4 regions of the Paenibacillus sp. V4I7 genome follow, and region 4 is predicted to be linked to each of the others. Evidence: riboswitches for the same ligand, from Rfam matches in the RefSeq annotation. Region 4 holds a riboswitch; each other region holds the start of a gene.
The links. Region 4 has a riboswitch for cyclic di-GMP ahead of QFZ80_RS18980 (putative motility protein). Riboswitches for the same ligand answer to the same signal wherever they lie in the genome.
Positions count from the first base shown of each region.

Region 1 (5,756 bases), 3.5 Mb from region 4:
GTAGAATTATTTCCCGGGAAAGAAATGGTCTCGGACATGGATGATGCCGTTTCTCTAGCAGACAGCTATAGTGACATGGATTCGGCAGAGCCTATTGAACCTTCTCATGAATCGAATGATGATTTCAACCAGCCAAAGAAGGAGATCCTGAGTGCCAATGATCAGAAAAAATTCAGCTTGGCGCAAATATTCCGGCAATCTCGGCATAATTCGGGAAAGCTAGTACAACCCTCGGATCATGGCAACAATAATGAGTAGGTGAACTCCATGATAATGAAAAGGAGGACATCAGATGGACAACGGACAAGCTAAGGACGCAGCGCGTCATTTTAATCTTTCAGATGAAGTTTTTCACCATCCCGGCATGGATATTTATACACAAATGACTTTTATCGTCTTGAAATGTTATTCTTCGGAATCGAATATGCCAGGATTATCTGATATCGCTAAGCTCGGTCGCATGAGTCTCAAGCAGGCGACCAAGGCTTTGCAGCAACTCGTGGAGATGAGAATTGTCTCGCATAAAATATTCCGTCGTATGGTTGGAGATTTCCAAGACGATCGACTTTCGTGGGCTGCTAAGGGCTTGCTTACGTTTTGCAAAGAGAACCCGAACATCAACCTAGACGATCTAGTGGAACTATCCAGTGAATCGGGCGAGGATGAACATAGCATACGCAAGGCTCTTAAGGAATTGTACGAATATGGGTACTTGGAAGAGTACCCTGTATGGAGTAAAATTGCTAACTAAGGTATAGATGACATAAGAATCAATTTTTGTATATCACCCGCAAGTCTGAGGGGACTTAAAATAGGCCATGCTATCTACATTTGTAGAAGCATGGTCTATTTGTTTAAGTTTGAAAGACTCTAAATGGCTCGATGTTCATATTGTATACAACATCATGTATAAAGGGGTATCCATTCAAATATTGTCGAATTACAATGAAACTTTGATGAATATAGGACAATCATTGGATTTTCAACTAATTAAGAAGATCAAAAGTACTAGAATATATGTGGGGTTTGATTATATAGTTAAATTTACCTATTCAAATTACTAGGAATATAGTATTATGGCAGAGATGGAAATATCGAAATCTCAAGTGAAAAGGGCAAATTGCAGGAAACTGTGAGACGCAAAGCCAAGGGCCTGAAACGCGTATTAAAAACGCGGATGGCAGCCGGTTACCACAGGGAATCATAGTGTTTTTCTATGAACCTTGTATAAGGTTCTTTTCTTTTTTTTGAGATCATTAATCCTTATTATAAGAAAGGAAGGAATGTCAGATGTCAATGAAGAAATCAAGACAAATGTCTATGGTTCTCACACTGCTTTTATTTGTTCAATTAATCTTTCCAGGATTACATGCGTGGGGAGCAACAGACAACGGAACTATCTTACCTCCAAGCAATCTTGCTACTCAACTTCTAACGCCAGATGATGTGAAATTAACGTGGAGCCCGGTGTATGGAGCTACAGGATACACTGTATACAGCATCACCTATGGGCAGCTTATTAATGTTGGGACAACAACAACAGCTAGTCTTACTATAAATAATCTGGCGGAGGGGTCCTACAGTTATGTTGTATCCACCTTAAGTTCTGAAGGCGAATCTGGCCCTTGTGCTCCGGTGGATGTTAACATTGTTTATCCCGATATGACAGCTCCAACCTCTTTAACATACACCTTACAAAATGGTAACAATATCGTTTTGAACTGGGGAACAGCTCCTAATGTACAAACCTATCATTTGTATGAAAATCAAGAGGATGGAAGAAAATTAGTCTATTCAGGGACAGCAAGAACTTTTACAGTCAACAATACCGCTGAGGGAATATATACATATACAGTAACAGCTAGTCATACTTTGTACGGTGAATCTCCTAACTCTACGCCAGTAGAAGTTACTGTCGGATATCCGGCTATGACGGCTCCAAATGGTTTAACGTATACGGTGGCTACCGATGACGTTACATTGAAATGGAATGCTGCTGCTTATGCAACTGGTTATAATGTCTATCAAATTATTGATAATCAAAAAGTTATAAAAAGCAGCCAAATAACGGGTACAACTGTATCCTACATGAATTTGCCCGCTGGAAATTATACATATGTCATTCACTCTTTCAGTGACCGTTTCGGAGAATCTGTCGAGGGCAGCACGGTTTCCTTAACCGTAGGGATGATGGTGCCGCCGAGCAACCTGACTTTTAAACTTCAAAATGTGAATGACGTGGTACTGACTTGGAATGCAGCGATCAACGCAACCTCTTACAAAGTGTATCAAGTAATCGATGGAGAAAAAGTGTTAAAAAATACAGTTACCGGTACGACGGTTACATTTACGAATATGCCAACCGGCGATTATGTATATGAGGTTCATTCGTTAAGCAACTTGTTTGGCGAGTCAACAGACGGTAGCACAGTTTCCTTGACTATAGGAGGAGTCACGATGACTCCTCCCGCAACGTTCACTTCCAAACTGCAAAACTTGACCGATATCGTTCTGACTTGGACAGTTGCATCTAATGCTACCTCCTATAAAATCTATCAAGTTATCGGTGACGAGAAAGTACTGAAAAGTACGGTAACAGGCACGACGGTTACCTACATCAATATGCCTGCGGGTGACTATGTATACGAGGTTCATTCTGTTAGCACCCGTTTTGGTGAGTCTGCCGAAGGAACCCAAACTGCCTTAACCGTTGGGGAAGTAGCCATGGCTGCTCCGGGGAATTTCGCATACAAATTCCAGAATGTAAATGACATTGTACTTACATGGACGGTTGCACCTAATGCTACGGCGTATAAAGTGTATCAAATCGTAGATGGTACAAAGGTATTTAAAAGTACAGTAACCGGAACGACCGTGACCTATGCCAATATGCCGGCTGGTGTTTACCTGTACGAGGTTCATTCCTATAGCGATCGATATGGGGAATCCGTAGCAGGGAGCCAGGTATCATTTACGGTAGATGCTGTTACCATGGTAGCTCCGGGCAATCCGATTGCAAAGGTTCAAAATGTGACAGATGTCGTATTAACTTGGACGGCTGTCGCAAATGCAACCAACTACAAAGTGTACCAAGTTTCGGGTGGTCAAAAAGTATTGAAATCAACGGTGACAGGTACGACGGTGACCTATACAAACCTGGCAGCAGGAGATTACACGTATGAAATTCACTCGAATTCCACACGATTTGGAGAATCGGCTGAAGGTACCCAGGTAATTTTCTCTATCGTACTTCCAACGATTCTGCCACCAACCAATTTGGTGCAGAGTGTAACATCGGCTACGGCGTTTTCTTTAAAGTGGGACGCAGCAGCTTATGGCAATAGCTATAAAGTATATCAAATTGTAAACGATCAAAAAGTATTGAAAAGCACAGTAGCGACAACAACGGTATCTTATACCAATATGCAGCCTGGTGATTATACGTATGTAGTTCATACGGTTTCAACCCGTTTTGGAGAATCCCCAGAGGGAACGAGATTGACATTCACTTTGAACGGTCAAACGATGCAAGCTCCTGCTAGCTTGACTTACAGTTTGGCGAATGTGAATGATCTTACATTGAAGTGGACTTCCGTACCTTACGCAACAAGCTATAAAGTGTACCAGATTATTGATGGCCAAAAAGTATTGAAAAGCACGCTTACAAGCTTAACGGTTACCTATACGAACATTCCTGGCGGGGACTATCAATATGTAGTTGATTCCTATTCAACGATTTTGGGAGAATCACCTGAGGGAGCAGAGGTTAGCTTCAAATTGATTCTACCGACAATGGTAGGTCCGGGTAATCTAGCATCAAAAGTACAGAATGGTAACGATGTGGTTTTAACATGGGATACAGTACCCTATGCTAACAGCTACAAAGTATATGAAATTGTGAATGGCGCAGAGGTTCTAAAAAGTACAGTAACCACGTTGACAGTAACGTACACGAATGTGACAGCGGGGGAACATACTTATGTTGTTCGCTCTGTGAGTACTAAATTCGGAGAGTCGTTGGAAGGAAGTAAAGTGATCCTCTCCATGGTTTTCCCAGTCATGCAAGCGCCAGGAAGTCTGACCCAGACGATTGCAAACGGTAATGACATCAGCCTTAAGTGGGGAGCAGTCCCTTATGCAAACTCTTATAAGGTATATCAAATCGTTGACGGTCAGAAGGTGTTGAAAAGCACAGTGATCTCTACTTCCGTAAGTTATCTACGCTCACCTGCGGGCGACTACAAGTATGAAGTCCATTCATACAGCACTCGTTTCGGTGAATCCCCTGAGGGGAGTCAGGTTAGTTTTACGTTAGATCAGAATTGGACTGCTGCACCGGAACAGGTGACCCAAACTATTGTGAACGGCAATGATATCACCCTACAGTGGGGGGCCGTTGCTAATGTAACATCCTATAATATTTATCAAGTAATTAACGGTGAGAAAGTTCTAAAGAAATCGCAACCAGCAACATCAGTTACTTTTGCAAACATGCCTAAAGGTGAATACACCTATGTAGTTCATGCATTTGGAACTCGATTCGGGGAATCTCCAGATGGAGCAAGTGTAAGCTTTACTTTGGATTTCCCTGTGATGCAGGCACCTGCTACATTAACGCAGATGATTACGAATGGTAATGATATTACTTTAAAGTGGGGAACTTCAACTTACGCTAATTCTTATAAGGTTTATCAAGTAGTTGATGGTGAAAAGGTGTTGAAAAGCACATTGACCGGAACCACTGTAGCATATACCAACATGCCAGCAGGTGATTATACGTATGAAGTGCACTCCTATAGCAGCCGTTTCGGTGAGTCCCCAGAGGGACGCCAGCTCACGTATACGCTGGTACATCCGATCTTGCAAGCTCCAGGCAATGTGACGAAAAGTGTCACGAATGGCAATGACATTACTTTAAAATGGGGAACCGTAACTTATGCTACGTCTTATCGCGTCTACCAAATCGTAGATGGGCAAAGAGAATTGAAAAAAATACAGACGGGTACAACCGTAACGTTTACCAACATGCCAGAAGGTGACTATAACTATGAGATTTACTCCTATAGTGATCGATTCGGTGAATCGCCGAAGGCGGGTATCTCAGCTTTCAATTTGACATGGCCCGTACTTCAGCCGTCGCAATTAAAAGGTACAGTCACGAATGCTAATAATCTGACATTAACTTGGACGGCGGCAGCTTGGGCTAATGAATATCGCGTATATGAAGTGACGGGCGGAACACGCCAGTTAATCTATAAAGGTACTGCTCTAACAACCCAGATCTACAACTTGAGTGAGAAAACGCATAATTATGAATTAGTCATTTATAATACACGTTTTGGAGAGTCTGCACCTTCCAATAGGTTAACATTTGATATCATTTACCCTGACATGCAATCTCCAGTGGCAGGTTTGAGGCTGCTAAGTCCAACAAGCGCTGTAATTACATGGAATTTTATTACATACACTAATGGTTATAACGTATATGAAATTGTAAATGGACAACCAATATTGCTAGTTAAAAACTTAAACAACCTGTCCTATACAGTAAATAACCTATCTTACGCGAACCACCTGTATTATGTAGCTTCGTATAGTAATTCATTTGGTGAATCGGATCCTTCTAACACAGTTGAGGCAAAGCTGATCATCGATACGGAGGCACCGGTAACGAAAGCAACTGCACCAACGGATTGGACGAATCAAAGTGCTGCAGTAACATTATCGGCAACCGATAATGAAACAGGAGTTGCCAA
Region 1 covers NZ_JAUSZD010000002.1:7,312,871-7,318,626, forward strand. Annotated here, with positions in the region: gene QFZ80_RS34255 (hypothetical protein) at 1-258, shown strand, start outside; gene QFZ80_RS34260 (hypothetical protein) at 293-751, shown strand; cyclic di-GMP riboswitch class I at 1,105-1,196, shown strand; gene QFZ80_RS34265 (OmpL47-type beta-barrel domain-containing protein) at 1,291-5,756, shown strand, end outside.
Region 1: another riboswitch for cyclic di-GMP. It lies ahead of QFZ80_RS34265 (OmpL47-type beta-barrel domain-containing protein); the one in region 4 lies ahead of QFZ80_RS18980 (putative motility protein).

Region 2 (5,756 bases), 3.4 Mb from region 4:
ATACTTCAACTTACTATAAGCACCTTTACCGGTAATCATGAAAATAATCTCTTTAAACCCGCCCAAATCGTTCACAGAAGCATCGAGAATCTCCGTTCTCCATCCTTGTGCGTCCGCATAGCGTGTATACATGCGATACAAATCACCCGCGAACAAAGCAGCTTCGTCGCCGCCTGCCGCACCGCGAATTTCGACGATTACGTTCTTATCATCATTAGGGTCTTTAGGCATCATGAGCATTCTAAGTTGTTCTTCCAACTTGGCCGATTGCTCGCTAAGCTCTTCAATCTCCATTTTGACCATTTCACGCATTTCATCGTCCAGCTTTTCGCCCTGCATTACTTTAGCATCAGCCAACTGTTCGCTTACACTCTTATATTCATTATAAGCATCATATGCTTCTTGAAGATCGGATTGCTCCTTAGAGTATTCTCTAAGCTTCTTTGTATCACTAGTTACATCTGGGTCACACAGCAACTCACTTAATTTCTCATAGCGGTCCACAATGGACTGAAGTCGATCCAACATATAGGATCACTCCTTTCTTTACTTTTTTTTGTTTGATTACACATTAAATCTGAAATGCATAACGTCCCCATCATTCACTACATACTCTTTACCTTCGAGACGCACTTGGCCTTTCTCTTTCGCACCATTCATCGACCCTGCAGCTGCCAAATCATTATAAGAGACGACTTCAGCACGAATAAAACCACGTTCGAAATCGGTATGAATAACACCAGCCGCTTGAGGAGCTTTCGTTCCCTTGCGGATTGTCCATGCTCTTACTTCCTGTACCCCAGCTGTGAAATACGTGTACAAGCCAAGTTTTCTATAAGCTGCTTTAATCAATCTATTCAAGCCGGACTCTTGAAGTCCCAACTCTTCGAGGAACATCGCTTTTTCTTCTTCTTCCAACTCGGCGATTTCGGATTCAACCTTCGCACTGATCGATACCACTTCGTTGTTTTCGCTCTCAGCAAATTCTTTCACAATTTTAACAAAAGGATTTTCGTCTGCTGTTGCTACTTCATCTTCACTCACGTTTGCCGCATAAAGCACGGGTTTCATGGTCAATAAATGAAGATCGCGCACGAGAAGTTTCTCATCTTCGCTGAGATCCAAACTGCGTGCCGGTTTATCTGCATAAAGCGCTTCTTTAATACGCTCCAAACACTCCACTTCAGCAACAACCTTTTTGTCGCCGCCCTTGAGGTTTTTGCGCGAACGCTCAATCTTCTTCTCTACCGACTCAATATCTGCCAAAATTAATTCAAGGTTAATCGTTTCGATATCCCCGATCGGATCCACTTTACCGGAAACGTGGGTAATATTATCATCTTCAAAACAACGAACAACATGTACAATGGCATCCACTTCACGAATGTGTGCCAAAAATTTATTTCCAAGCCCTTCACCTTTGCTCGCGCCCTTTACCAAACCGGCAATATCAACGAATTCAAAGGCTGTCGGGACAATGCTCTTAGGCACAACGATCTCTACCAGCTTCTGCAATCTCTCGTCTGGTACTTCAACTACCCCAACATTCGGATCGATCGTACAAAACGGATAATTCGCAGATTCTGCCCCCGCCTGTGTAATTGCATTAAACAATGTCGATTTTCCTACGTTCGGTAGACCGACGATACCTGCTTTCAAAGCCATTGTAGTTACAACTCCTTAATTTTCGAAAATCATCCTTCTTATTATATAGCACTTGGAACGCAAAAAAAAGCCTGAAGGCTATTGATTCGCCGCAGACTTTTTTTCCGTTGCTCTTTTAAATTGCGCTTCCCGCTTCTGTACGAAGTAAGTTTCGATCTGATTCGTAAGGATAAAACCCCTTAAGGCATTGGTTTTCTCCTGTGGAATGTCGATATAACTTGCCCCGTAGTAGAAACCATTTTCAACCTTTTCTTTTCTTACAATTTCCATCGAACAAGGCATCGTAAAGCCCAAATCCAGTTCAACTTCGAGCTGTGAATGCTTTTGAACGATCTTATCAATCATAGAATTATCATTCATGGTAAATCCTAAGCCATTAATGGATATATTTTTAATTGAAATGCCAAGTGGATTTTCAAATTGATGTTTATTTCTTTTATTCATATCCTGAAGTCCGAATAAGAGACCTGTATGTTTCACATCCACACGTGGAAACTCCCGTTTTTCTGCGAATTTTTTACGATTTTCTGGTGGATTAATGACAATGACGGAGCCGAATTCTTTGGCAACAACGGTTGTATTCATCACAAACAAGCCGGATTTGGTATAAACCGTCATTTTCGCTTTATCCCCAAGTTGAAAGACATCGTATTCCGGTAATTCCACCTCAATAATGTCTCCAAGTGCATAGGTTAGTACGCCAGTGGCTACGAAATCGTCCTTTCCCAACATAGCCTTACTATCGATTAGAACATCAGCGTCATATCCCTCCTTGCTTCCGTAATATTTCATAACGTTATACCCGTTGGCCATTATAATTAATACCTCTCCTTTTACTCAAGTTATTCCCTATATAAAAATAAACTGCCCCTTTATGTAGGAGCAGCCTATTACCTTAATCAAGAAAGCATCGATTTTCGGTAACCAGGCTGCCATAGTTCCAAAGAACCGTAGACCCTCAGCTTTGCGTCCTTGCTTTTCAACAAGTTTGCCATTTTCGAACCTTGCTATTTATTTCTACCTATTCTCGCTCTATATGGTCTAAAAGACCTACTAATATCTATCATTATACCTAGCACAGTTGCTATTATCAACAAAATTCCTTGCATAGCTGTTCTTTTTGTTGTATGTAATGTAGAAAGATTAAATATCCACAGCTTTTCAAGTTATCCACAAACCTATCCACAGGTTGTTAACAACGGAATGAATGTTCGATTGTTATGCACATGTGGATAAAAATATATTAGCGAGGTGTCCCCCTGTGGATGAACATATCCCCTGGATGAAAGAAGCGATTCAAGAGGCTCTCAAAGCCGAAGCCATCCTAGAAGTACCGATTGGAGCGGTCGTGGTCCATCAAGGTCAAATCATTGGCCGAGGCTACAATTTGCGTGAAACAACCCTAGATCCTCTCGCTCATGCCGAAATGATCGCCATTAAACAAGCGAGCGAACATCTGCAAGCCTGGCGGCTTTTGGATTGCCAGCTCTACGTCACCCTAGAGCCTTGTCCGATGTGTGCGGGTGCGATTGTCCAATCGCGGATTCCTCAGGTTATCTACGGAACCATTGATCCGAAGGCTGGCTGCGCCGGAACGCTCATGAATTTGCTGCAGGAGGACCGGTTCAATCACCGTGTCGATGTCGTTAGTGGCGTCTTGCAAGAAGAGTGTTCGACGATGCTGACCCAATTTTTCCGTAAATTACGCGGTAAAGCTTAGAAGTTCCTGCATCTAATTCTGCGTCGCCGCTGCCAACTCAGCCAGTTTATTTATCGTACGCAAAATGACGGAAGGTGAAACACCTACGGCTTTGCTGATCTTCTGCTCGATACGCTGGCGCAGCGGTTCCTCCTCCTCCTACGACACAAACAAGACATTACCGGTTTGCAAATACGTTTGCACCTGAGCAAGTCCCGCTGCATCCAGTGTCTTTTTCAATCCGCCATCTTGATTTTGTTCTTTCCTCTACGTTAATAATTAAAGGAAATTAAATTTAATCCCTAACCTATTCTTCATTCAAATGAACATTCCTTGTCCCAAAGAAAAACCACCCTATTCAAAAGGTTGCGCCACGAAAGGCTTCGTGCTATCATAATTCTTACCTTGCGCCCGTAGCTCAGCAGGATAGAGCAACAGTTTCCTAAACTGTAGGCCGGATGTTCGAATCATCTCGGGCGCGTATACTTTCAAAAATCAAAGAAAACGCCAGGTAACGGTTATTAGCCGCTGACCTGGCGTTTATTGTTTTTTAGAAAATACACTGCCTTTAAATTGGATCTATTGTTAGGGGCAATGATTACTTTTTAAAGCTGCATTCATACTTTCTTTAAATTTGTTGATATATTGCTCAAACCCTTTGGAGTCCGAACTGCCGTTTCCGTTGTATGACTCTGCTGCATCTTGCATCTGTTTTGCGTAATTGGTCATAATTTCCCGACAAATAGGTCCTGAAACAGGTAATGTAGAAGTTGGTGTTGGTGTAGGGACCACTGGTAGCTTATTGGGAGTCGACATGTCTGTTGTATCGTTTATCTGCTGGAATCTCCACTTTTTTATATAATCAAACTCTGGTGTTTTGTTCTTGAGAAATTCCTCCGCATCCGTTCGATTTATTGCAATAAAACTCATGACTCTATTATTATGTATGGTACTTACAATCAGCATATCAGCGGGTGAATTGGCAACAAATCTAGATAGAAAGATGATATTATCGTTATTTTTATTTGAATCATTGGATAGTTCTAGATCTATTTTCATATATGGACCATGCTCATTGTAAATAAGTTGAACATTCTTGGCACTATGTTCTTTGGCTTTCGTGTTAAATGACTGAATGCTATTGGCGTAGTCTTTTGTAGGATTAGGGAAAGTAAGGTCAACGTTATATTTCTCAGAATCCCACGTTACAGAGGCACCGGTTTGTTTCAATAGATAAAGTGGCACTAGGGTACGACCATCACGTAAAGTAGCTGGCACATCTTCTACATGAAGCTCTTTTCCTCCAAACAAAACGTTAACGATTGGATCACCATTAAACTCACCGTGAATACTTGAAGCATTTACTACGCCAGCAAAGCAAAGAAACAAAAGAACGGTTGCAATCATTTTCTTTTTTGTCATATACATTAATCCCCTTTTTTTTATATCTACTAGTCGGTACAAACGGTCAGTCAACAGCTGCTTTCAATTTACAAGACGCACCTGTTTCCATCAATCATCCATTTTTGTTAGAGAAATCATGAGGCACGGTAAGGAATATCCAGCCGATTTCCGCTCGTTGTCTTATTTTGCAAACATCCAGTCATAGCCTTGCCGCAATCGATGTTCTATAATAAACGATAGATTTGTTAGTCCTCATTTCAAACCAAGAATTAATTCGAAAGGAGCTTCCACTTCGATGACAAGCATCAAAGCTCCATCCTCCTATCGCATTCCGCTCTTCTGTATCGTCACACTTCTCTTCTGGATGTCGATGTATACGAGCGTTCCCATTATGGCGCCTTACGTAGAATTCCTTGGCGGGAACCACCAGTTGGCCGGATGGATTGTCGGTATGTACGGGATCTCCCAAATGCTGCTGCGAATTCCCGTAGGTATCATGTCAGACCGATTTCATAAGAGGAGGCTATTTATTACCTTTGGCCTGCTATTTACGGCTATAACCGGTTTAGGACTATGGATCACTCATGATTTCACATGGATCCTTATTCTCCGAGCACTGGCAGGCGCAGCCGCGGCAACCTGGGTTGATTTTACCGTATTATTTACGAGTTACTATAAGCATGAAGATTCAACGAAAGCGATCGGAACGATCTCCTTCTTCAATTCACTTGGGCAGGTTCTAGGAATTCTTGCGGCTGGATGGGCGGCAGATTCCTTCGGCTGGGAGGCTGTCTTCATTTTGGGAGCTGTGCTAGGCTTGATGGGTATGATTGGATCACTTTTCCTTGTAGAAAAAGTTGAGCTCGATGCGCCTAAAATTACGATGCGCGGTATCGGTGACGTTGCGACTGACCGTACGCTGCTGTTCGTGTCCTTACTCGCTATCTTGTCGCAAGTCCTCATATTCGCAACGGTTTTCGGATTTACG
Region 2 covers NZ_JAUSZD010000002.1:7,207,044-7,212,799, forward strand. Annotated here, with positions in the region: gene prfA (peptide chain release factor 1) at 1-528, opposite strand, end outside; gene ychF (redox-regulated ATPase YchF) at 565-1,665, opposite strand; gene QFZ80_RS33720 (PilZ domain-containing protein) at 1,744-2,478, opposite strand; cyclic di-GMP riboswitch class I at 2,582-2,668, opposite strand; gene tadA (tRNA adenosine(34) deaminase TadA) at 2,948-3,385, shown strand; gene QFZ80_RS39230 (DUF1697 domain-containing protein) at 3,524-3,604, opposite strand; tRNA gene QFZ80_RS33730 (tRNA-Arg) at 3,772-3,845, shown strand; gene QFZ80_RS33735 (stalk domain-containing protein) at 3,950-4,786, opposite strand; gene QFZ80_RS33740 (MFS transporter) at 5,064-5,756, shown strand, end outside.
Region 2: another riboswitch for cyclic di-GMP. It lies ahead of QFZ80_RS33720 (PilZ domain-containing protein); the one in region 4 lies ahead of QFZ80_RS18980 (putative motility protein).

Region 3 (5,756 bases), 2.5 Mb from region 4:
ATACTTGCATCATGAAAAACACCGCGATGACCGCCCATACGCCCGTATGCACGTTGGCTAAAATCAAGGATAAAATCCCAAGCATTCCTGCTTTTTTTACGGATGCATCCATGGCAAACCGTCTAAGCCATACGGCGAACCAAACAACAAGACCCGCAGAAATTATTTGTGGGCGAATTTTGAAGTAGGCTATATAAATGTAGAACGCGAACAAAGGTAGAACGACATACACCAAAAAAGGGTGCATCTTAGGAAGGCCCATCTCTTGTCTCGAGATCTCCATCAATCGATACAGCCCGACAGTTAATATGAAAACCGACAGCAGTGTGAAGATATGTACGCCATTCCACTCCCATAAGCTGTACAAGCCGCCGACGATCCACTGGAAACCGACTTCATGAGGTACATAAGACAGGTTCTCGCCGGCAAACGTATGGATCGCCTTATCAATGACTTTACCCTGCGTGATCATTTCCTTCCCGACTTCAATGTGCCAGAACGTATCGGGATCATTACGGGAAGAATGGACATCCATGAAAATGAATATGAACATAAAGATTGCAGCGTAGACGGCGAATACGACTCTTTGAAACAGCACTTTGTTATTCATAGTTGTGGCTCCCTTACCCTAGCTAGCTATACTTTTTGGCCAATCGCCATGATGGAGACTCCAAATGGCAATTTACCGTGTTTCAAAACATGTCTCTCACTGGACATAACATATGTAAGCAGCTTATTAATGAAAAACGAAGGCATAGATAGGTCATCCGATTTTTGCATAAAACCCAATTTCTTATGTAGGATTCTCACAAGTGCAATCACCGGAAAGAGCCAGGTATTGAAATAGCTTGCATGCTTCGGTTGAAGGTTGCAATGCTGCATTTTCCCAACCAGTTCGTGTAATCGATATCTTCTCTTATGATGATGAGACTCATCGTGATTGCTCCATAAGAAAGAGAAGGCAGGGACTGTGATGAGCAGACTCCCCCCCGGTTTTAATTTTCCAGTCAATGCGTTAAGCGCCCCTATATCATCTTCAATATGCTCGAGCACATCCAAGAGAACAATCAGATCGAAGGATTCATCAGCTAATGGAACCTGATCCGGCAAGCTGCCGATATAGACGGATTTCCCGCTTTTGGATCTTGCAATTTCAGCTGCATCATGTTCCATTTCGAGGCCAATGACCTCGCAGCCTAATCGAGACAACATAGCCAAGTTTCCGCCGGTTCCACAGCCTGCATCCAGGATTTTGGAGTGAGGTCCGATGGACCGTAATTGCGATTGTAAAACGGTCTCGATAATGCTGCGCCGGCTGACAAACCACCAGTGCTCTTGCTCCATACGATCCATTTTCCAGTAAATTGTTTGTTCCATTTATTTAACTCCCTCCAGCCGAGGCAGTTCTTTATTATCATCCAAGCCTATTATGCTTTGAGTGAAATACAAAGGACGCCGTTTCGATTCGTTGTAGATTCGCCCCAGATACTCTCCGATGATTCCCAGTGTCGTAAGCTGAACCCCTCCAAGAAAGAGGACCGCCACCATTAAGGAGGGATATCCGGGCACTGCGTTGCCGTGGAGTAGGGTAGTTATGAATAAATAGCAGGCAAAAAGAATAGCGAACAAGGAGATGGCAAAGCCCAAATAAGTCGCCGCTTGCAAAGGTAGGAAAGTGAAGGATGTGATGCCTTCAACGGCAAAATTCCACAACTTCCAATAGTTGAACTTGGTCTTACCGGCAAATCGGGGCTCTCTGCGATAAGAGATGCTTGTCTGATTGAAGCCTACCCAACTGAAGAGGCCCTTCATGAAACGGTGCTGCTCACGAAGTTCTTTCAAGGCGTTGACGACCTTTCTGGACATTAACCGAAAATCACCCGTATCCTGGGGAATAGAGATGGGTGTCAGCCTTCGGATGAACCTGTAAAACAGATGCGCTGTGAGCTTCTTCATTGAAGTTTCGCCATCCCGCTTGGAGCGGGTGGCATAGACCACTTCATAACCTTCTTCCCACTTGGCCAATAGTTCTGGAATAACCTCTGGAGGGTCCTGCAAATCCGCATCAATGGGAATCACAGCATCGCCACGGCAATTGTCGAGGCCTGCCGTTAAAGCGATTTCCTTCCCGAAGTTGCGGGATAGATCAATAATTTTGATACGGCGATCCTTCTCACGAAATCCATGAAGCTTGTCCAGCGTATCATCCTTGCTTCCGTCATTAATAAAAACCATTTCATAATCATAACCGGTCTGATTCATAATGCGCGTGACTCTAAAGTAAAATTCCATGATGTTGGCGCTTTCGTTATAAACAGGTACAATGATCGAAACAAGAAGTCCCTTCATCGTTTTTCTCATGCAACCAACCCCCACTTTTCATCCTATTATGGGCAAATAAAAAAGCCCCTTTCACCAAAAAGGGGCATAAAACTCCCGCAGCTTTGGTAACTGGCTGGCATAGTGCACGGATGTGCACGTTAGCCCCTGTAGCTTTGCGTCCCCGGCTTTCACCGGATTTGCCTTGTTCATGTTCGCGAAAGATTCTTTCAAAAATCGATATATAACCTTATCATACGACATGTCGGGTTCTGGCAATATCCGACAGAAGGATTATTATTCTAGCGGTGTTGCGGTATAAATGAACTAGCTCTGCCCGGAATTGATTAGAGATTTAGAACTATACCGAATCAGGTCGCCTATAGATTTCTATTAAAATGGATGGATCAGGAATAACGATTACATAAGCAAAATAGGTATAATTGTTGTACAACCCGCATATCCATAATCAAAAGCATAAATAGCAGGCAAAGGTGCCTTAGGTCCAAGAACGATACGTCGTTCTCTGCACCTGGGCACCTTTTTGTTTTCATTCATTCGGGGTGAAGAGGTGAAAGGAGTGAAACAACAACCAATTCGAGCCATTCCGCTCGCTGTTAGGATCATCCCTAATGTGGATGCCGGCTTGGCACTTCAGTTGGAATTGAAGCCGGGCATTCGCAGCCTCGGTCTGTTAACGTCCAGCATTGATGACGTGGGCTACACCGCTATCGATGAAGCAACGAAGCATGCAGTAGTCGAAGTGGTGTATGCTCGTTCATTTTATGCGGGATCAGGTCATGCTTCTGGACCGCTTTCAGGAGAATTTATTGGGATCATAGGCGGTGCATCGCCTGCCGAAGTGAGAAGCGGGTTAGATGCGGCTATCCAAGTGATGGAGACTGGAGCTTGTTTTTACGCCCTCAACGACGAGGGAACGCATGCTTACTATGCTCATGTTGTCTCCAGAACTGGTTCTTATCTGTCCAACTTAGCAGACATTCAAGAAGGAGAGCCTCTTGCTTATTTGATTGCTCCGCCACTCGAAGCCGTGTACGCACTCGATGCCGCACTGAAGGCGGCCGATGTGCGTATGTGCAAGTTTTATGGCCCTCCGACGGAGACGAACTTTGCGGGAGGATTACTAACAGGCAGTCAATCTGCTTGTACGGCAGCAGCAGAAGCGTTCGCAGAGGCTGTTCGAAGCATTGCTCGAGAGCCTAAGAAAATAGGGTAAAAAGAAGCGGGTGTTTACAAATGGATGGAAGATTGATGTCTTTGGGCATGATCGAAACTTACGGTCTGCCTGCCTTGATTGCAGCCGCAGACGCTGCAGCCAAAACGGCAGATGTGAAGGTAACGACTTATGAAAAAGTGGATGCCGGCATCGTAACGATCTATATTCTAGGCGATGTTGCAGCGGTCAAAGCTGCCGTGGATGCAGGTGCTGCAGAAGCGAAGAGAGTGGGCAAGCTGTTATCCACACATGTTATACCGCGACCGGATCCTTCTGTACACGCGATGATTCAGGAGGCTTGGGCCAAAAACCAGCCGAAAGATTCACCGAAGGAGGAACGCAATAAGGTTATCACGACGCCGGAAGTGAGTGCGCCGAATTGGAGCAAGATGAGCGTAGCACAGCTTAGAGAACTTGCGCATAATACGCCCCGATTCCCCATAACCGGTCGGGATATCCAATTGGTTAGTAAAGCCGAATTGGTCAGGCTTTTCACGGGGATGGACGCTGAAGGGGGAGATCCCGTGACATGAAGCTGGATAGCGATTTACAAGCGATCCAGGAGGTCCGCCATTTCCTTCAAGAGGCGAAGGCGGCACAAAAACAACTGGAGAAAATGACACAATCGCAAATAGATATGATCGTAGCAGCCATGGCTCAAGCAGCAGAGTCGGAAGCAGAGCGGCTGGGAGCAATGGCCGTAGAAGAGACAGGCTTCGGAAGAGTCGCTGATAAAAAGGCGAAGAATCTATTCGTTGCGAGGGACGTCTACTCGGCAATTAAGGATATGAAGACTGTCGGTATTATCCGCAAAGATGATGAGAAGCAAGTCTGGGAAATCGCTCAACCAGTCGGTATTGTTGCTGCGATTATACCTTCAACGAACCCGACTTCAACCGTCTTGTTCAAATGCCTGATCTCACTTAAATCAAGAAACGCCATCGTGATTAGTCCTCATCCATCAGCACTGCGCTGTTCGCAGGAGTCGGCAGCCGTCATGCGTGCTGCGGCGGAGAAGGCAGGAGCCCCGCCCGGGCTGATTCATTGTCTATCGGTTCCGTCCCTTGAGGCGAGTGGTGAACTGATGAGGCATAAGCTGACCGATATCATTTTGGCAACGGGTGGAACAGCAATGGTCAAGGCCGCTTATAGCTCCGGCAAGCCCGCATACGGTGTTGGTCCCGGCAACGTACCGGTTTATATTCATCGGAGTGCAAATATCCCACGAGCTGTGAGACTGATTTTGCAAAGCAAAACATTCGACTACGGAACGATCTGCGCTTCGGAACAAGCGCTTGTCGTTGATCAAGCGGTAAAAGCGGAGCTGGTTGCGGAGCTGAAGCGGCAAGGAGCTTACTTTTTGAATGCGGAAGAAAAAGAAAAGGTCGGCTCGATCCTCACCATTGGAAAAGGAATGAACCCGAATGTGGTTGGCCGTTCTCCACAAGTGATTGCGGGCAAGGCTGGCATAACGGTTCCGGAGGATGCAAGGGTGCTGGTCGCGGAAGAGTCGGAGGTAGGACATGCGTATCCATTTTCCATGGAGAAACTCAGTCCTGTGCTTGCTTTATATACCGTGAGTGACTGGCAAGAAGGCTGTCAACGCTGCATCGATTTGTTGGAGCTCGGAGGACTTGGACATACACTCGGCATCCACGGCGAGGACTTGTCGATCATTGAGGCGTTCGGGCTGGAGAAACCAGCATCGCGCATTGTGGTGAATACAGGCACTGCGTTCGGGGGAATCGGTGCAACGACGGGGATTATGCCATCGATGACACTGGGCTGTGGTTCCTATGGCAACAACATTACATCCGATAACATTGGACCACAGCATTTGATGAACATCAAGCGTGTTGCTTTTGGCATTAAAGAGATGAGGGCGGAGCCCGATACAAGCCGTGTTGCAGCGCTAGTGGCGGAAAGCTTGGAAAGCTCTAATAAACTTGGTATTACGCGTGATGAAGTTGCGCAGATCATTAAAAGCGTGCTTTCCGAAATGCAATTGCATACATAACCCGAGGAGGAAATTCAAATGGCAGGAGAAATGGCAGCTTTAGGTTTGGTGGAAACGAAAGGCTTGGTAGGTTCAATTGAAGCGGCAGACGCCATGGTCAAGGCAGCGAATGTGAGATTGGTCGGTAAAGTTCATGTTGGCGGAGGACTGGTCACGGTCATGGTCAGAGGAGATGTCGGCGCT
Region 3 covers NZ_JAUSZD010000002.1:6,364,345-6,370,100, reverse strand. Annotated here, with positions in the region: gene QFZ80_RS29935 (hypothetical protein) at 1-610, opposite strand, end outside; gene QFZ80_RS29930 (class I SAM-dependent methyltransferase) at 637-1,377, opposite strand; gene QFZ80_RS29925 (glycosyltransferase family 2 protein) at 1,378-2,361, opposite strand; cyclic di-GMP riboswitch class I at 2,444-2,534, opposite strand; gene eutL (ethanolamine utilization microcompartment protein EutL) at 2,900-3,556, shown strand; gene QFZ80_RS29915 (BMC domain-containing protein) at 3,577-4,089, shown strand; gene QFZ80_RS29910 (acetaldehyde dehydrogenase (acetylating)) at 4,086-5,573, shown strand; gene QFZ80_RS29905 (BMC domain-containing protein) at 5,592-5,756, shown strand, end outside.
Region 3: another riboswitch for cyclic di-GMP. It lies ahead of QFZ80_RS29925 (glycosyltransferase family 2 protein); the one in region 4 lies ahead of QFZ80_RS18980 (putative motility protein).

Region 4 (5,756 bases):
TATGCTTGAAACGATCAACTTCTCCTCACGAGCAATGCCAATTCATGTCTAAAGGAGAGTGACGAATTTGAGTACGTTAACTCGCACAGATGTTACTGGACGCATTATGGTCGCTTTGGATTATGCTAACGCAGAAGGTGCTGAAGGGCTGCTAAAGCAGCTCGAAGGCATCCCGTGTTACGTGAAGGTGGGCATGCAACTGTTCTATGCTGCGGGTCCCGGCTTCGTCGCGAGTCTGAAAGATCGCGGCTACAAGGTGTTCCTCGATGTGAAGATGCATGACATTCCGAACACAGTCAAAGGCGGCGCGGAAAGCGTGACGCGCCTTGGGGTTGACGTGTTCAATGTCCATGCTGCCGGAGGCAAGCAGATGATGGAAGCCGCCTTGGAGGGTGTCGACAAGGGGTTAGTAACTGGAGCTGTACGTCCGATCGTGATCGGCGTGACGCAGTTGACCAGCACCAGCGTGCAGGTGCTGAATGATGAGATCGGCCTGACCGGTACGGTTGAGCAGGCCGTCATTCGCTATGCCCGCTTGGCGCATGCTGCGGGGCTGCAGGGTGTTGTCGCGTCACCGCTAGAGGTGACAGCGATTAAGGCGGCGTGTGGTGACGGGTTCGTCACCGTGACGCCAGGCATTCGCCCGGCTGGAGCCGACGTGGGTGACCAGTCGCGCATCATGACGCCGGCTGAGGCGTTCGCGCAGGGGACGGATTACGTCGTGATCGGTCGACCGATCACAGGCGCAGCGGATCCAAGAGCAGCAATTGAAGCGATTATCGATTCAATCGTGTAGCATGCTTTTGTCTAACAACGGAAGGAACGGTGGTAGGAACATGAGTCAACTCGAAACAATCGCGCAGCATATTGCAGCGTCATTATTAGATATCGAAGCAGTAGCACTTCGACCGCAGCAGCCTTTTACGTGGACTTCTGGCCTCAAGTCGCCAATCTATTGTGACAATCGTCTGACAATGTCACACCCAGCTATTCGCGAAGCGATCGCTGACGGCTTCGCAGCTTTGATCCAAGAGAAATTTCCGGATGCTGAGGTTGTTGCTGGTACGGCAACAGCGGGGATTCCTCATGCCGCTTGGGTAGCTCAGAAGCTAGGTCTCCCGATGATCTACATTCGTGATAAAGCCAAAGGACATGGCAAAGAGAACTTGATTGAAGGCACTGTGAAACCAGGTCAAAAGGTGATCGTGATTGAGGATCTTATCTCTACGGGTGGCAGTTCTTTGAAAGCAGCTATTGCAGTCAAAGAAGCTGGCGCTGTAGCGCTGGGCGTGCTGGCGATTTTCTCCTATCAGCTAGATAAAGCAACAGATGCGTTCCAAGATGCTGATATGCCACTGTACACTCTTTCCAATTACTCCACACTGCTTGAAGTGGCTTTAGAGAAGGGGAAAATCAAACAAGAAGACATGGAATTACTTCGTTCTTGGAGATCAAATCCTGCTGCATTTGGTGTAGATCTGTAGCTACTTATAATGCGAAGATTGACGAATTGTGTAAGAATATCCTATACTGGATAAGTGCTAGGTACTGCCTAACATCTGCGAAATGGCAAATGACGCGAAAGCGACAGACGCAAAGCTATAGGGGCTTCTCGGTTACGGCCGCATGCTTGCCAGCTACCGAACGATGAGAGGAGAAGTGCTCGTAAATATCAATAGTGTTCTGACTGCAATTAGCGGTGGAGATGCATTGAAGCAAGCCGTTGGCATTCAGCTTTTAAGCAAAGTAAGTGATATGCAAGCAGCTTCATCTAGTACATTAATACAGGATTTTGCTAAATCCCAACAGCTGGTTACCGCTTCTGCGACACCGCATTTGGGTGGTAATCTCGACATCCGCATATAAGTTCATAACAGAAGAAGCTCTACCTTTACGAATAGGAGAGCTTCTTTTTTTATTTGCCGAGGTTATTCTTGAGTCAGTTGTTGAATGAATGTTTGCAAGGGCTGGGACATCCACTTTTTGGGGTGGAGCAGCAGTTGAAGATCCAGTTTTAAGTCCGAATGTGAAAAAGGAAGATGGGCAAGTTTCCCTTGTTCCAGTTCGTTCTGTACGGCAATTTGGGGCAGCAGGGCGATGCCAAGGCCATTCATGACGCAGTGCTTAATTGTTTCTAAATTACCGAGCTCAAATCCAATTTGAAGCGGGACAGCATGATCTTTTAGTAACTTTTCAAACATACCTCGATAGATGCAGCCCTCTTCAGTAACGATAAATTCGGCTTGTTGAAAATCAGTTAGCTGTATTTGTGCTCGCTTCGTTAGCGGATGCTCAAGCGGTGCTACCAAAACCAAAGGTTCTTCTCTGACTTTCGTGCATGCAAGTGCGGTGTCTGCCGGATAACGATCTAATATTAGCCCTATATCATAATCCCCTTCTCTTACTTTGGTAATAAGCGAAGCTTCACTGTCAGGGAAGAGCTGGATATTAAGACCAGGGTAAAGCTGTTTCAGTACATGTAAATAGGGCGGTAAATAGTAAGCTGCGAGTGAGTTAATCGTACCGATGGTCAGTGTTCCGCTAACCTCACTTGTTATCATTTCTTTGGATTGATCATAGAGGTCAAGCATTTGCAAGACCAGCTTTAACAAGCTTTCACCAGGTGCTGTTAATCGAAGCTGACGTCCATATCTTTCGAATAATGGTACGCCATACTCTCGTTCCAGCTTCTGAATTTGCATCGTAATACTGGATTGCGCATAGCCCAATTCTTCGGCAGCTCGTGTAAAGCTCTTTCTCCGTGCAACCTCCCGAAAGGTTCGGAAATAGGTTAAATCCATGGGAACCCCTCGCTTTAATATCAAAATTTTTGATGAGTCTTATCATTTATTATAGCTAACTGTGATTCAATGATCCATGCTAAAGTGAATGTACAAATGAATGAGGATTGGGAGATGATTGGGATGTTAAGAGAAAAAGACTTAAACGGGATCTATGTTCCCATTATTACGCCATTTGATGAGGAATACGAGGTGGATGCAGCCTCTTTCTATAATCTAGCTTACAATTTATTTCAAGATGAGGTAGACGGACTGGTCGTCAATGGAACGACAGGGGAATCGCCGACGATTACAAATGAGGAAATGGCGATCTTGTTCGCTACAGCACAAGCGGCTCGCGAGGCTGCGCAAGTAGATGTTCCGCTCATTGTAGGTACAGGAACGAATGTTACCTTGTCCACGGTGAAAAAGACGGAGGCTGCAGGGAAATTAGGGGCTGACGCCGTTTTAGTCGTTGTGCCTTACTATAATCGGCCGAGTCAACAAGGGATCATTGAACATTTTCGCCGGGCAGCCAGCGTTGGTGTCCCTGTTATTTTATATGAAGTACCGCATCGCACGGGTGTTACGTTGGAACTTGATACTGTGCGTACGATACTTGAACTCGATGGTGTCATAGGTATGAAGGACAGTACGCCGAACACCCGATTGGTGTCTGAGCTTACTCGTCTAGGCTCGAAACCCGTACTGTGTGGGGAGGACTCACTGCTTTTTGCGGCGCTTAGCTCCGGTGCTAAAGGGGTTATGAGTGCGTCAGCGAATGTAATGACTGAGCGGTTTGTTTCGTTCTATCGGCATTTTGTTGCAGGTCAACACGAAATGAGTAAGCAGCTATTCGATGAATTGCTGCCACTCATCCGATTACTTTTCGAAGAGCCTAATCCAGCACCTCTCAAATGGCTGCTTGAGCAGCAAGGTGTCATTGAATCCGGAACACTTCGCTTGCCGCTGCTTTCGGTGACAGAAGGCCTGCAGGAGAAGTTAGCCGATTATTTGCAAAAATGAGAGGGAGAGATTTGATGAATCGGACTAGAGTATTTACAGGTTCTCCATGGGAACCTCTAGTAGGATATTGCCGGGCGATTCGGGTGGGGAACCGCATTGAGGTTGCTGGCACAACAGCAATGAGGGATGGAGAGGTCGTTGGCGAAGGTAATCCGTATGTGCAAGCACAATTCGTCCTCCAGACGATCGAGCAGGCGCTGCAAGAACTTGGGGGGCAAATGTCAGATGTCATTCGAACGCGGATGTATGTAACGGATATCTCCTTATGGCAGGAATTTGGCAAGGCACATGGGGAGTTTTTCCGTGACGTTCAGCCCGTGGCGACGATGGTTGAAGTGAAGGCTTTGATAGATCCTTTGTTGTTGATAGAGATTGAGGTTGAAGCTCTGTTGATGGAGGAAACTGAGAATGGCTTGAAGTAAGGCATTTAAGTATAAAAAAAGCGCTTATCCTCTTAGAAGGCGATTTGAAATCGCGGGCATAAGGGAAAAGGCGCTCTTTGTTTACATTTTATCCTACACGTTTACCAAGAATGATGAGGTCGCGTTCGATTCCGTCAAGTTCAGCAACGCCAGGCAGATGAGCCCAGTTGACGAAGCCGAATTTGCGGAAAAGGTGGAGGCTAGGATCGTTATGGCCAAAAATGAAGCCAAGCAGTGTCTTCAGTCCCAGCTTTGGACTAGCGTCTATTGCGTGCTCCATCAGGTAACGGCCAATGCCTTGGCCGCGAAAAGCTTCATCGACATAAATGCTGACTTCCGCTGTAGCGTTATAGGCGGGTCGGCCATAGAAGGACTGAAAGCTGAGCCAGCCACAAATGCCACTGCCGTTTTCCAATACCCATAAAGGGCGGAAATCCGCAGAGTGCTCATAGAACCAGCCTTCGCGACTGGCTATGGTTACGGGTTCTGTATCTGCTGTAACCATGCGTCCTTCAATGGTGGAATTATAAATTCGTACAATGTCTGCTAAGTCTTCCAAGCTGGCATCGCGGATCGTTAGATGATTCGTACTCATGAGTAGGCTCATACCTTTCAGTGGTTATTTATTCATCTCGGCAAGGTTTAACCAAAAACGACTGATGGTCTCTGTTCCTTTGTCCCAATTGACCAAATGGAAATGCTCATTCGGCGCGTGCAGGTTTTCACCTGGTAGACCAAAGCCAAGCAGCACTACGGGTGCTTCTAATACGCGTCCCAACACTTCAACAATTGGGATTGAACCTCCGCTTCGAGTATACACAGGCCAAACGCCATAGGTATCCTCATAAGCTTCCGCAGCTGCTACCATTACAGGCTCGTCAATTGGCGTGATAAAAGGATTTCCGCGCAGCTGGCGGTCTAGGGTTACTTTTACGCCAGGCATAGAGAGGGCGCGGATATGATTTTCAACCGCATCCATGATTTCCTCGGGTACTTGTGCCGCAACGAGACGGCAAGCTATTTTAGCGCTAGCTCGATTAGGAATGATTGGTTTAATGCCTTCACCTTGAAAGCCGCCGCTTACGGATGTGATTTCCAAGGTCGGTCTTGAAGTCGTTTGTTCGTAGAAAGAGAACCCATTTTCGCCATATAAGGTCTCAACATGTAAGTCCGATCGAACCTTGTTCGCGTCGGGTTCTACTTGTTTAAAGGCTTCGCGCTCTTTGTCCGATAGTTCAATGACTCGATCATAGAAGCCTTCGACCGCTACTCGACCATTCTCATTATGGAAGGAACTTAGCAGCTTCGATAAAGCGTGAATTGGATTTTGAACCGCGCCGCCAAACAGGCCAGAATGAAGGTCACTATTTGCGCCATCAATCGTAATTTCAAACCCAGCAAGCCCGCGAAGACCATACATAAGTGCAGGTTTTCCTGGTCCTTGCATCTGAGTATCGGAAAGAACAATGGTATCGGCTTGTAATTTATCTTTATACTTTTCCACGAATGCTGGTAGATGCTTACTCGC
Region 4 covers NZ_JAUSZD010000002.1:3,834,840-3,840,595, reverse strand. Annotated here, with positions in the region: gene carB (carbamoyl-phosphate synthase large subunit) at 1-52, shown strand, start outside; gene pyrF (orotidine-5'-phosphate decarboxylase) at 107-796, shown strand; gene pyrE (orotate phosphoribosyltransferase) at 837-1,484, shown strand; cyclic di-GMP riboswitch class I at 1,559-1,645, shown strand; gene QFZ80_RS18980 (putative motility protein) at 1,660-1,866, shown strand; gene QFZ80_RS18975 (LysR family transcriptional regulator) at 1,929-2,801, opposite strand; gene dapA (4-hydroxy-tetrahydrodipicolinate synthase) at 2,925-3,806, shown strand; gene QFZ80_RS18965 (RidA family protein) at 3,821-4,228, shown strand; gene QFZ80_RS18960 (GNAT family N-acetyltransferase) at 4,317-4,823, opposite strand; gene QFZ80_RS18955 (dipeptidase) at 4,848-5,756, opposite strand, start outside.